Regions from separate parts of the Faecalibacterium sp. I3-3-33 genome, predicted to be linked through region 1. Evidence: predicted binding sites of a transcription regulator. Region 1 holds the regulator's gene; each other region holds the start of a gene.
What was found. Region 1 encodes HrcA, which represses chaperone genes, less so after heat shock. Its sites were predicted from a motif close to TGTTAGCACTCNNNNNNNNNGAGTGCTAACA; they were not measured.

Region 1 (3,278 bases):
CACAGTGATGACAGCCTCGGTGACGGTCTCGCCCAGATAAGCCTCGGCGTCAGCCTTCAGCTTCTGCAGGATCATAGCGCTGACCTGCTGGGGAGTGTACTCCTTGCCGTTCAGGGTCACCTTGTGGTCGGTGCCCATCTGACGCTTGATGGAAGAAACGGTGTTGTCGGGGTTGGTGATAGCCTGACGCTTTGCAACCTGACCTACCAGACGGTCGCCGGTCTTGGTGAAGCCGACAACGGACGGGGTGGTACGGGCGCCCTCAGAGTTGGCGATAACAACAGGCTCGCCGCCCTCCATAACAGCTACGCAGCTGTTGGTAGTACCAAGGTCGATACCAATAATCTTACTCATAATGAAATCTCCTCTCGAAAGAACAAATCTTGTTTATATGATGCTTATGATGATGTCAAGCGGATGTTATTGCAAACTCCCTTGCGGGAGGTTCGGCTTGTTTATTCGGCCACCACAACGGTTGCATGGCGGATGATCTTGTCCCCCAGCTTGTAACCCTTCTGGAAAACGGTGACCACCGTGCCGCTCTCCTGCCCGTCCGGGGCGGGGATCTGCTGCACAGCATTCATAAAGTTGGGGTCAAAGGGCTTGCCCAGCACCTCGATCTCCTCCACATGGAGGGCTTCCAGTGCCTTTGCCGCCTTATCCAGCGTCATGACCACGCCCTTTTTGTAGTTCTCGTCAGTGGTGGGGGCGTTGGCAGCCATATTCAGCGTATCCAGAATGGGGATGATCTTTTCCACTGCATGGGAAACACCGTCGCCAAACTTCTGGTCGGCCTCGCGGGTGGAGCGCTTGCGGTAGTTGTCGTACTCGGCAGCCATGCGCAACAGCTGATCCTTGGCCTGTGCGGCGTTCTTTTCCGCTGCATCCAGCTTTGCCTTAACGGCTTCCATCTCCCGGGCCTTCTTGTTGAACCAGCCGCCGTCCTTCTTCTTGTCCTCTTCGGTGGCAGCTTCGGCAGCAGCCTGTTCGGGCGCTGCGGCAGCGGTCTTTTCCTCGGGGGCAGTCTCCGGCTGCTCGGTCTCGGGCACCGTGTTCTTTGCTTCTTCGCTCATTCCAGATCCTCCTTATAGATCACAGTCCGCCGCGGTACGGCAGCCTGCGGGGTGTCTTTTCGTTTACCGCTCATGCCCTCGCCCAGCTGGTCTGCAAACTCGTGCAGCAGGGGCATCAGCTTCTGGAAGGGCATCCGGGTGGGGCCGATCAGGGCAATGGAGCCCCACAGCCCGCCGCCTACCAGATACCGGTCGCTCACGATGCACAGCCCGGGGATCTGCGGTTCCAGATCCTCGCCCAGCAGCACGCTTTCGCTGCGGTTTTCCGGGGGTGCGATCAGGCTTGCGGCCTGTTCCTCGTCGTTCAGCAGGGTAAGGATATCACCCACCCGGCCGTCCAGCTGCGGCCAGTCCAGCAGGTACTGCTCGCCGCCCAGAAATACATGGGGCTTTACGCTGTCCTGCAAAATTGCGGCTGCGGCGCTGACCACCGGCACAAGTTCCGGTGCGATCTGGCTGCACAGCTCGCTGAGCATCCGGGTGGAAAGATCCACCGGTGCCACAAAGGTAAGGTTGCGGTTGAGCAGCGCCGCAAGGGCGGCTGCATTTTCCCGGGAAAGCCCGGTGCGTACCCGCGCCACCCGGGTGCGGACGTAACCGGCGGTGGTCACAGCCAGCACAGCGGCTGCGCTGCGGCCCACCTGCACCACCTCGTAATGGGCGATGCACAGATCCTCGGCGCAGGGGGTGCTGACGGCGGCGGTGCAGCCGCTGATGGCGGCCAGCGCCTTGGCAGCGCCCTGTGCCAGCTTTTCCGGCTCGTGGTCAAGGCTGGCGAACACCGCATCCACCCGGGCGCGGGTCACGCGGTCCAGCGGCTGATCATCGGTCAGCAGGTTGTCCAGATAATACCGGTAGCCCTTGGCGCTGGGCACGCGCCCCGCGCTGGTGTGGGGCTGCTCCAGCAGACCCAGCTTTGTCAGCGCCGCCATCTCGTTGCGCAGCGTTGCGCTGGACACTGCCATGTCAAAGTAGTTTGCCAGCACGCTGCTGCCCACCGGCTCGCCCTCAAGGCCATACAGCGCCACGATCGCCTGCAAGACCCGTTGCTTGCGTGCATCCATCGTCATAGCGCCTGCCTCCTTTTTGTATTGCTTTTGTTTGTTTAGCACTCCTTGTTCCTGAGTGCTAAGACCATTATAATCGTTTTTGCCTTGCTGTCAAGCCCTTTGCAAAAATGTTTATAAAGATTCATAATTCTGTCATAAAGGGGGTGTGAACTCCCTCAGTCAAAGCCTGCGGCTTTGCCAGCTCCCTCGGGGAGGGAGCCTTTGGCGCGCCCGCAAACTTTGCACTTTAGCCGGAAACTGTACCGCTATGCCAAAGGCCCCATCCCAGAGGGGGCTGGCATCGCGCAGCGATGACTGGGGGAGTTTTATTATAATATGTACTACTTTTCTCCCCTTTTTCAGCGATTCGCGCAGTTTCAACCCCCTTTCGCGCAGAATTTCTTTTGTTTTTGCCTAGTTTATGGTATATTTATGGTAACGACACCCCGTATAAACCCCACACGAAAGGAGCGAAACGTTATGAAAGCCAAACGCATCCTGAGCATCCTGCTGACCGGCAGTATGCTGCTGTCCCTGCTGCCGGTGTCTGCACTGGCAGCTGCCCCGGTGTTCGATGCACCCGCCCAAATCACGGCCAAAAAGGCTGCACCCCTTGTACAGGAGGCAGACGCCTCCCGCAGCACCGAGGAGGAAGCCTCCACCCGCAGCAGCCGTGATCTGGACGCGGAGAACGGCACCGCAGAAAGCATTACCATCCAGCTGAACGCCGAAGGCAAGCCCGCAGACAGCGGCGACGATGGCAATTGGTACTACAGTGCTGACTCCGGTTGCCAGCTGGACACTGGCGTTTTTGCCCTGCAGCCCTCCTCGGAGCCCGAGGCAGAAAGCGCATTGAAGGCACGCCTTTTCCGCATTGGAGATAAAGCCGAGCTAGTCCGCGGCACCGTCGGCTGTGAAACCAACAATTATGGCACCATCTCCGGCGGCATCTTCCAAGGGAAGGTGGCTAACTTCCGAACCATCTCCGGCGGCACCTTCCAAGGGGATGTGAACAACTACCAAACCATCTCCGACGGTACCTTCCAAGGGAAGGTGGACAACGACGGCGTCATCTCCGGCGGCACCTTCCAAGGGGAGGTGTACAACGACAGCACCATCTCCGGCGGTACCTTCCAAAGTGAGTTGTACAACTTCC
Region 2 (3,278 bases), 1.0 Mb from region 1:
TTGCCACTGTGGACGGCGAGTGCGCCCCCTGCAAGCAGGTGTCGGTGCAGGTGCAGCCGCTGGCGGGCCGCGTGCTGCTGCCGCAGCCCGCTTACCAGCGCTTTACCGCCAAAAAAGCGGCTGTGAAGTGAGTAATAAACCATCAGATCCAAACAAGGCCGCTGCACAGAACAATGCGCAGCGGCCTTGCAGTTTGTTTGTTAGGTGGCAGCTTTGGCGTGGCGCTGCCGCACCCGGCATTCCAGCGCCTTGTAAAAGCTGCTCAGGCAGAGCGTGAGCAAAAGTACGGTCAGAGTCCAGACCACGGGATGTACCGTAAGGTTAAACTTGTCCGCGAACCACTCCATATACCGGATCAGCACCTGATGGATCAGAAAACCGTAAGGAGACAGCCCCGCCAGCCACAAAAACGGCTTTGCGGAAAGCAGCCGGGAAATGAACCCCTTGCCCACGGCAAGCAGCCAGACCAGCAGCACCGCAGAGGGGATAAACAGCACATTGTATCGGAAGGACGCTGCACCCAGAACCCCCACCTGTCCGGCGGCGATAAACAGGCAGCCGCCCGCAAGCAGCACAGCGGCAAGTTCCAGCAGGGAGAAAACACCGCGCGGCAGGGTGCTTACCTGTTTGCGGCTGTGGTAAAGACAGCCCATACAGCAGCTGATGGTAAAATCTCCCGCCCGGAAAAGCGGGCACAGATAGGTCAGGTAAAAGACTGTCGTTTCATTGAAACCGGCCTTCCAGAAAACAAAGGACGCAAGGCACTGCGCGCAGAAAACCGCCGCGGCTATGCAGCGCAGCCTGCAGGCATCCGCTTTTTTCAGCACGGTGAGTAGCGGGGGAAAGATGGCATACAGAAAAGCCTGTACCGAAAGATACCACGCCACCCCGTTCAGGCAGAACCAGAAACGGCTGGACGGGATCCATGTTTGCAGCAGGAAAATGCTTACCGCAAGCTGCGCCGCACAGGATAGCGCTCCACGGACAGAGGGTTGCACCAGAAGGCCCTTCAGCACAAATAACAGCGCGGTAGCCATCATAATAAGGTGCAGCGGGTACAGCTTGCGTATTTTTTGCAGGGAAAAGGCCATGGCAGACCGCACCCCCGGTGCTGTGGGAGGACGGTCGTAATAGTTGCAGGGCATCAGGAACCCGGACAGCGCCACGAACACCGTGATCGCCCACGGGCTCAGCCACGACACCCCGCAATGGGAGAGGACGATGCACAGAAATGCGACTGCCCGCAGCCCCTGTAAAGATGAGATCAGCTTTTTGTCTGTCACAGTATCCTCCATTCTGCCGCAAAGCGCGTCAGTTGTGTTCGTTATAAGTATAAAAAAGGCGGCGCGTCCTGTCAAGAACACGCCGCTTTTTTGCGTGGCAGGGTGCGATTTTTGAGCGTCATAAATTCTTAACAAAGAAAAATTGCAAAACCCCTTGATTTTTCAGGGCAAGATGAGTACAATACACTTAGCACTCAGAGAAAAGGAGTGCTAAACCACTGCGGAGCACACACAAAGCCCCCGCAGGACATAATAAAGTTTCAAATAAATTCAATATAATTGGAGGGCAAGAATTATGAAGATCATTCCTCTTGCAGACCGTGTTGTCATTAAGACTGTTGAAGTCGAGGAGACCACCAAGGGCGGCCTGATCCTGACCGGCAGCGCAAAAGAGAAGCCGCAGGTGGCACAGGTCATCGCAGTTGGCCCCGGCGGTGTTGTGGACGGCAAGGAAGTCAAGATGACCGTCAAGGTCGGCGACAAGGTCCTCACCAGCAAGTACTCCGGCACCGAGGTCAAGGTGGACGGCGAAGAGTGCACCATCGTGCGCCAGAGCGACATTCTGGCTGTTGTGGAAGACTGAAACTGATTTTTCCTTTTCAATTGAGCTTGTATTATAAAGGAGCGATGTATTATGGCAAAGCAGATCAAGCAGGGCGAGGACGCCCGTAAGGCACTGTGTGCCGGTATTGATACCCTGGCTAACACCGTTAAGATCACCCTCGGCCCCAAGGGCCGTAATGTGGTGCTGGGCAAAAAGTTCGGCGCACCGGTCATCACCAACGATGGCGTGACCATCGCAAAGGAGATCGAGCTGAAGGACGAGTTCGAGAACATGGGCGCACAGCTGGTGCGTGAGGTCGCAACCAAGACCAACGATGCCGCAGGCGATGGCACCACCACCGCTACCGTGCTGGCACAGGCCATGGTCAACGAGGGCATGAAGAACGTTACCGCCGGTGCAAATCCCATGGATATCCGCCGCGGCATGAGCAAGGCCGTTACCACCGCTGTGGAGACCATCAAGGCACACAGCCAGAAGGTGAAGGACAGCAACGATATCGCCCGCGTCGGCACCATTTCTGCCGGTGACCCCGAAATCGGCCGTCTGATCGCCGAGGCTATGGAGAAGGTCACCTCTGACGGCGTTATCACCATCGAGGAGAACAAGACCACCGCTGAGACCTACAACGAGATCGTGGAAGGTATGCAGTTCGACCGCGGCTACCTGACTCCCTATATGGTCACCGATACCGACAAGATGGTGGCCGATCTGGACAACGCCGCTATCCTGATCACCGATAAGAAGATCAGCGTCATTCAGGATCTGGTTCCCCTGCTGGAGCAGGTGATGCAGAACGGCATGAAGCTGCTGATCGTGGCTGAGGATATCGAGGGCGAGGCTCTGTCCACCCTGATCGTCAACCGTCTGCGCGGCACCCTGAACGTTGTGGCCGTCAAGGCCCCCGGCTTCGGTGATCGCCGCAAGGAGATGCTGCAGGATATCGCCACCCTGACCGGCGGCACTGTGATCTCCTCTGATCTGGGCTACGAGCTGAAGGACGCTACCGTCCAGCTGCTGGGTCATGCCCGTCAGGTGAAGGTGACCAAGGAGAACACCACCATCGTGGGTGGCGCAGGCGATAAGGACGCTATTGCAGCCCGCATTGCCCAGATCCGCAGCCAGATCGAGGCCGCTACCAGCGACTTTGACCGCGAGAAGCTGCAGGAGCGTCTGGCTAAGCTGGCCGGCGGCGTGGCTGTCATCAAGGTCGGTGCTGCTACCGAAGTTGAGATGAAGGACAAGAAGCTGCGCATCGAGGATGCCCTGAACGCTACCAAGGCAGCTGTGCAGGAGGGTGTTGTGGCCGGCGGCGGTACCGCTCCCATCAATGCTATCCCCGCTGTGCGCGCTCTGTGCGACACGCTGGAGGGCGACGAGCGCACCGGTGCCAAGATCGTGCTGAAGGCTCTGGAGGCTCCTCTGCGCCAGAT
Region 3 (3,278 bases), 1.4 Mb from region 1:
AGAGCGGAGCTGCACCGGGTTGGAATTGCCAAAGTTTTCGGCCTCGGACGGGTTTGTCCGCTTGAGGGTCAGATCCACCAGATACTGCTTGCCATCGCCCAGTTCTTCCAGCTGTGCAAGCTTTGCATTGGCAGAAGCTTCGTCCGGGTACCACTGGATGAGGAAGAAGTTTTCCGCTTCCACTCCGTAGTACAGCCAGAAGCCGTCTGCCCGCAGCAGATCGTCCAGATGATCCACCTCTTCGCCGTCCGGCAGGCCAAGACCTTCCTCTGCATAGAGGTTTTCCGGCTCTACCTGCAGCATCTCAATGACCTGAATGGAACTTTGCAGGTACTCGTCCTGCGAGGTGCTCTTATCGGAGCGCTCCCAGCCGGTGAGAAATGCCTGCATAAGCAGATCGCGCACCTTGATGCGCGGCAGTGTGGGATCCATAACCATTTTTGTTTCCTTCTTTCGTGGTTTTTATCCCCGTTGGACAGTATACGGCATACGCCTGTGCAAGTCAACGGTTTATTTGTGAATTTTTTGTAGGTATGACTAAAATTTACACACGCTTTTCCTGTTTTAGTCGGTTATCTCAGGCGTGGAAGGAAAAGGTATCGTTCAGCCATTCCACCGCAAGCTGCACCCAGCAGTGGCGGTGGGCACTGTCGGCGTCCACCTCCGGGGTGCAGATACTGGTGCCGTGGCAGCCCTTTTCAAACAGGTGTGCTTCGCACGGCACGCCTGCCTTGTGCAGGGCATTCAGCAGCAGCAAGGTGTTTTCCACCGGGACAGTTTCGTCCTCCATGGTATGCCAGACGAACACCGGTGGTGTGGCCGGGGTGATCTTATCCTCCAGCGTAAAGCGCTGGTGGGCGGCGACATCCTGCGTGCCTGTCAGCTGCACAAAGCTGTCCCTGTGGGCATATTCCCCGGCGGTGACCACCGGGTAGGCCAGCAGCAGGGCGTTGGGCCGCGGCTGGTCTGCCATGCCGGGGATCTCCCACACCGCACCGGACAGTGCCAGATGCCCGCCGGCGGAAAAGCCGCACAAAGCGATCTGATCCGGCAAAATATTCCACTGTTCTGCGTGCTGCCGCACAAGGCCGATGGCCTGTGCCAGCTGCCGCATGGGCAGCGCATCCCGGGCACTCTCCCCTACTGCGTAGTGCAGCACCGCCGTGTGATACCCGGCTGCCGCAAATTGCAGCGCCACAGGGTCGCCCTCCCGGGGGCTGACATGGTTATATCCGCCGCCGGGCACCACCAGCACCAGCGGGCGCTGCCGGAAGTGCGGCATAGCCTCCACGCTCTCCCGCAGGTAGAGCGTCAGCGTACCGCCGCCGGTCAGTTCCAGTTGCTCAAGCTGCATTTACGCATCCACCTTATAAAATCCGTGCCGTCCCTCCGGGTGCGCCGCAATAAATTCTGTGCACAAGTCTGCGCACAGGCGGCATAATTCCGGGCAGGGACGCTTTTTATAGTAATCTGCGGTGCGGTCCTCTGCCGCCGTGCCACCGGTAGGGGCAGCGCCCGCCTTTGCCAGCAGTTCCCGGCATATAATGCTGCCGCCGCCGTTGCGGGCGCGGTACTGTTCTGCCGCCTGCTGCACCAGCGCGTACATCCGGGATTTATCCTTGGGGTCGGCGGGGTCGGCATAGACCATGCTCAGCACGGTCACCACGCCGCAGAACGCCCCGCACACCTCCCGCATCCGGCCAATACCTGCGCCAAAGCCTGCGGAAAGGCGCAGCGCTATCTCCTCGGTCAAGCCAAGCTGGGGTGCAAACGCCGCCACTACGCTCTGACTGCAATTGTAGCCCTTTAAGAACCATGCGTAGGCGGCATCGCCCTGTTTTGACATTTTCTCACATCCTTCCGGCATACTCGCTCCATTATAGCACAGTCTGCGCAAAAGTGGGAAAGCTTTTCAGGAAAAATTTCACCCTTTATATAAGATACGATCCAGGCGCGCCGCTTCGCGCACAGGAGAACAAATTTTAACTTTTTATGAAAAGCCTTGATTTTCCCTGCAAGTCGTTGTATATTAGCACTCAGAAGTTATGAGTGCTAAGTATTCCGGCATTCTGCCGGACACGGCGCACCAAATATGTGATAAAAGAGGTTTTGTATTATGGCCAAGAAAGAATTTCAGGCAGAAAGCAAAAAACTGATGGACATGATGATCAACTCCATCTATACCAATAAAGAGATCTTCCTGCGGGAGCTGATCTCCAACGCTTCGGACGCCATTGATAAGCTGTACTATAAGAGCCTGACCGACACCTCCGTGGGCATGAACAAGGGCGATTTCCGTATCCTCATCACCCGTGATAAGGAAAACCGCATCCTGACCGTGGAGGATAACGGCATCGGTATGACCAAGGAAGAGCTGGAGCAGAATCTGGGCACCATCGCACACTCCGGTTCTCTGGATTTTAAGAAGGACAACAGGGACGAGAACATTGACATCATCGGTCAGTTCGGCGTGGGCTTCTACTCTGCCTTTATGGTAGCCGATAAACTGACCGTTATCTCCAAGGCTTATGGCTCGGACGAGGCATGGCAGTGGGAGTCCTCCGGTGTGGACGGCTACGAGATGACCCCCGCCCAGAAGGACACCGTGGGCACCCAGATCATTCTGCACATCAAGCCGGATACTGACACCGAGAAATACGATAACTTCCTGGATGAATACGGCATTGTGGCTATCGTGAAGAAGTACAGCGACTATGTGCGCTACCCCATCCAGATGGAGCGCGAAAAGAGCCGTCAGAAGCCGGAACCGGACCCCAAACCTGAGGATTACAAGCCGGAGTGGGAGACCTACACTGAGCTGGAAACTCTGAACAGCATGATCCCCATCTGGAAGAAGCAGAAGAGCGAAGTGACCGACGAGGAGTACAACAGCTTCTACAAGGATAAGTTCGGCGATTATGCCGACCCCGCCCGGGTCATCGTGAGCCGCACCGAGGGCACTGCCAACTACAACGCCCTGCTGTTCGTGCCCAGCCACCGCCCCTACGATTTCTACACCAAGGACTACGAGAAGGGTCTGGCTCTGTACGCTTCCGGCGTGCTGATTATGGAAAAGTGCGCTGACCTGCTGCCGGATTACTTCAGCTTTGTCAAGGGTATCGTGGACAGTCAGGACCTGAGCCTGAACATCAGCCGTGAGATGCTGCAGAAGGACAGCCAGCTGAAGCTGATCCACAACGCACTGGAAAAGAAGATCAAGAACGAGCTGCACGCCATGCTGAACAACGACCGTGCAAAGTACGAGGAGTTCTGGAAGG

Region 2: a site for HrcA is predicted at 1,469-1,499, ahead of MTP39_RS08610 (co-chaperone GroES). Genes of this name have one in related genera too.
Region 3: a site for HrcA is predicted at 2,028-2,058, ahead of htpG (molecular chaperone HtpG). Genes of this name have one in related genera too.

Annotation. Positions count from the first base shown of each region.
Region 1 covers NZ_CP094469.1:2,831,376-2,834,653, forward strand. Annotated here, with positions in the region: gene dnaK (molecular chaperone DnaK) at 1-354, opposite strand, end outside; gene MTP39_RS13260 (nucleotide exchange factor GrpE) at 456-1,073, opposite strand; gene hrcA (heat-inducible transcriptional repressor HrcA) at 1,070-2,143, opposite strand; gene MTP39_RS13270 (hypothetical protein) at 2,603-3,278, shown strand, end outside.
Region 2 covers NZ_CP094469.1:1,812,798-1,816,075, reverse strand. Annotated here, with positions in the region: gene MTP39_RS08620 (diacylglycerol/lipid kinase family protein) at 1-131, shown strand, start outside; gene MTP39_RS08615 (acyltransferase family protein) at 201-1,283, opposite strand; gene MTP39_RS08610 (co-chaperone GroES) at 1,579-1,866, shown strand; gene groL (chaperonin GroEL) at 1,918-3,278, shown strand, end outside.
Region 3 covers NZ_CP094469.1:1,452,853-1,456,130, reverse strand. Annotated here, with positions in the region: gene MTP39_RS06985 (hypothetical protein) at 1-438, opposite strand, end outside; gene MTP39_RS06980 (alpha/beta hydrolase) at 578-1,354, opposite strand; gene MTP39_RS06975 (C-GCAxxG-C-C family protein) at 1,355-1,846, opposite strand; gene htpG (molecular chaperone HtpG) at 2,117-3,278, shown strand, end outside.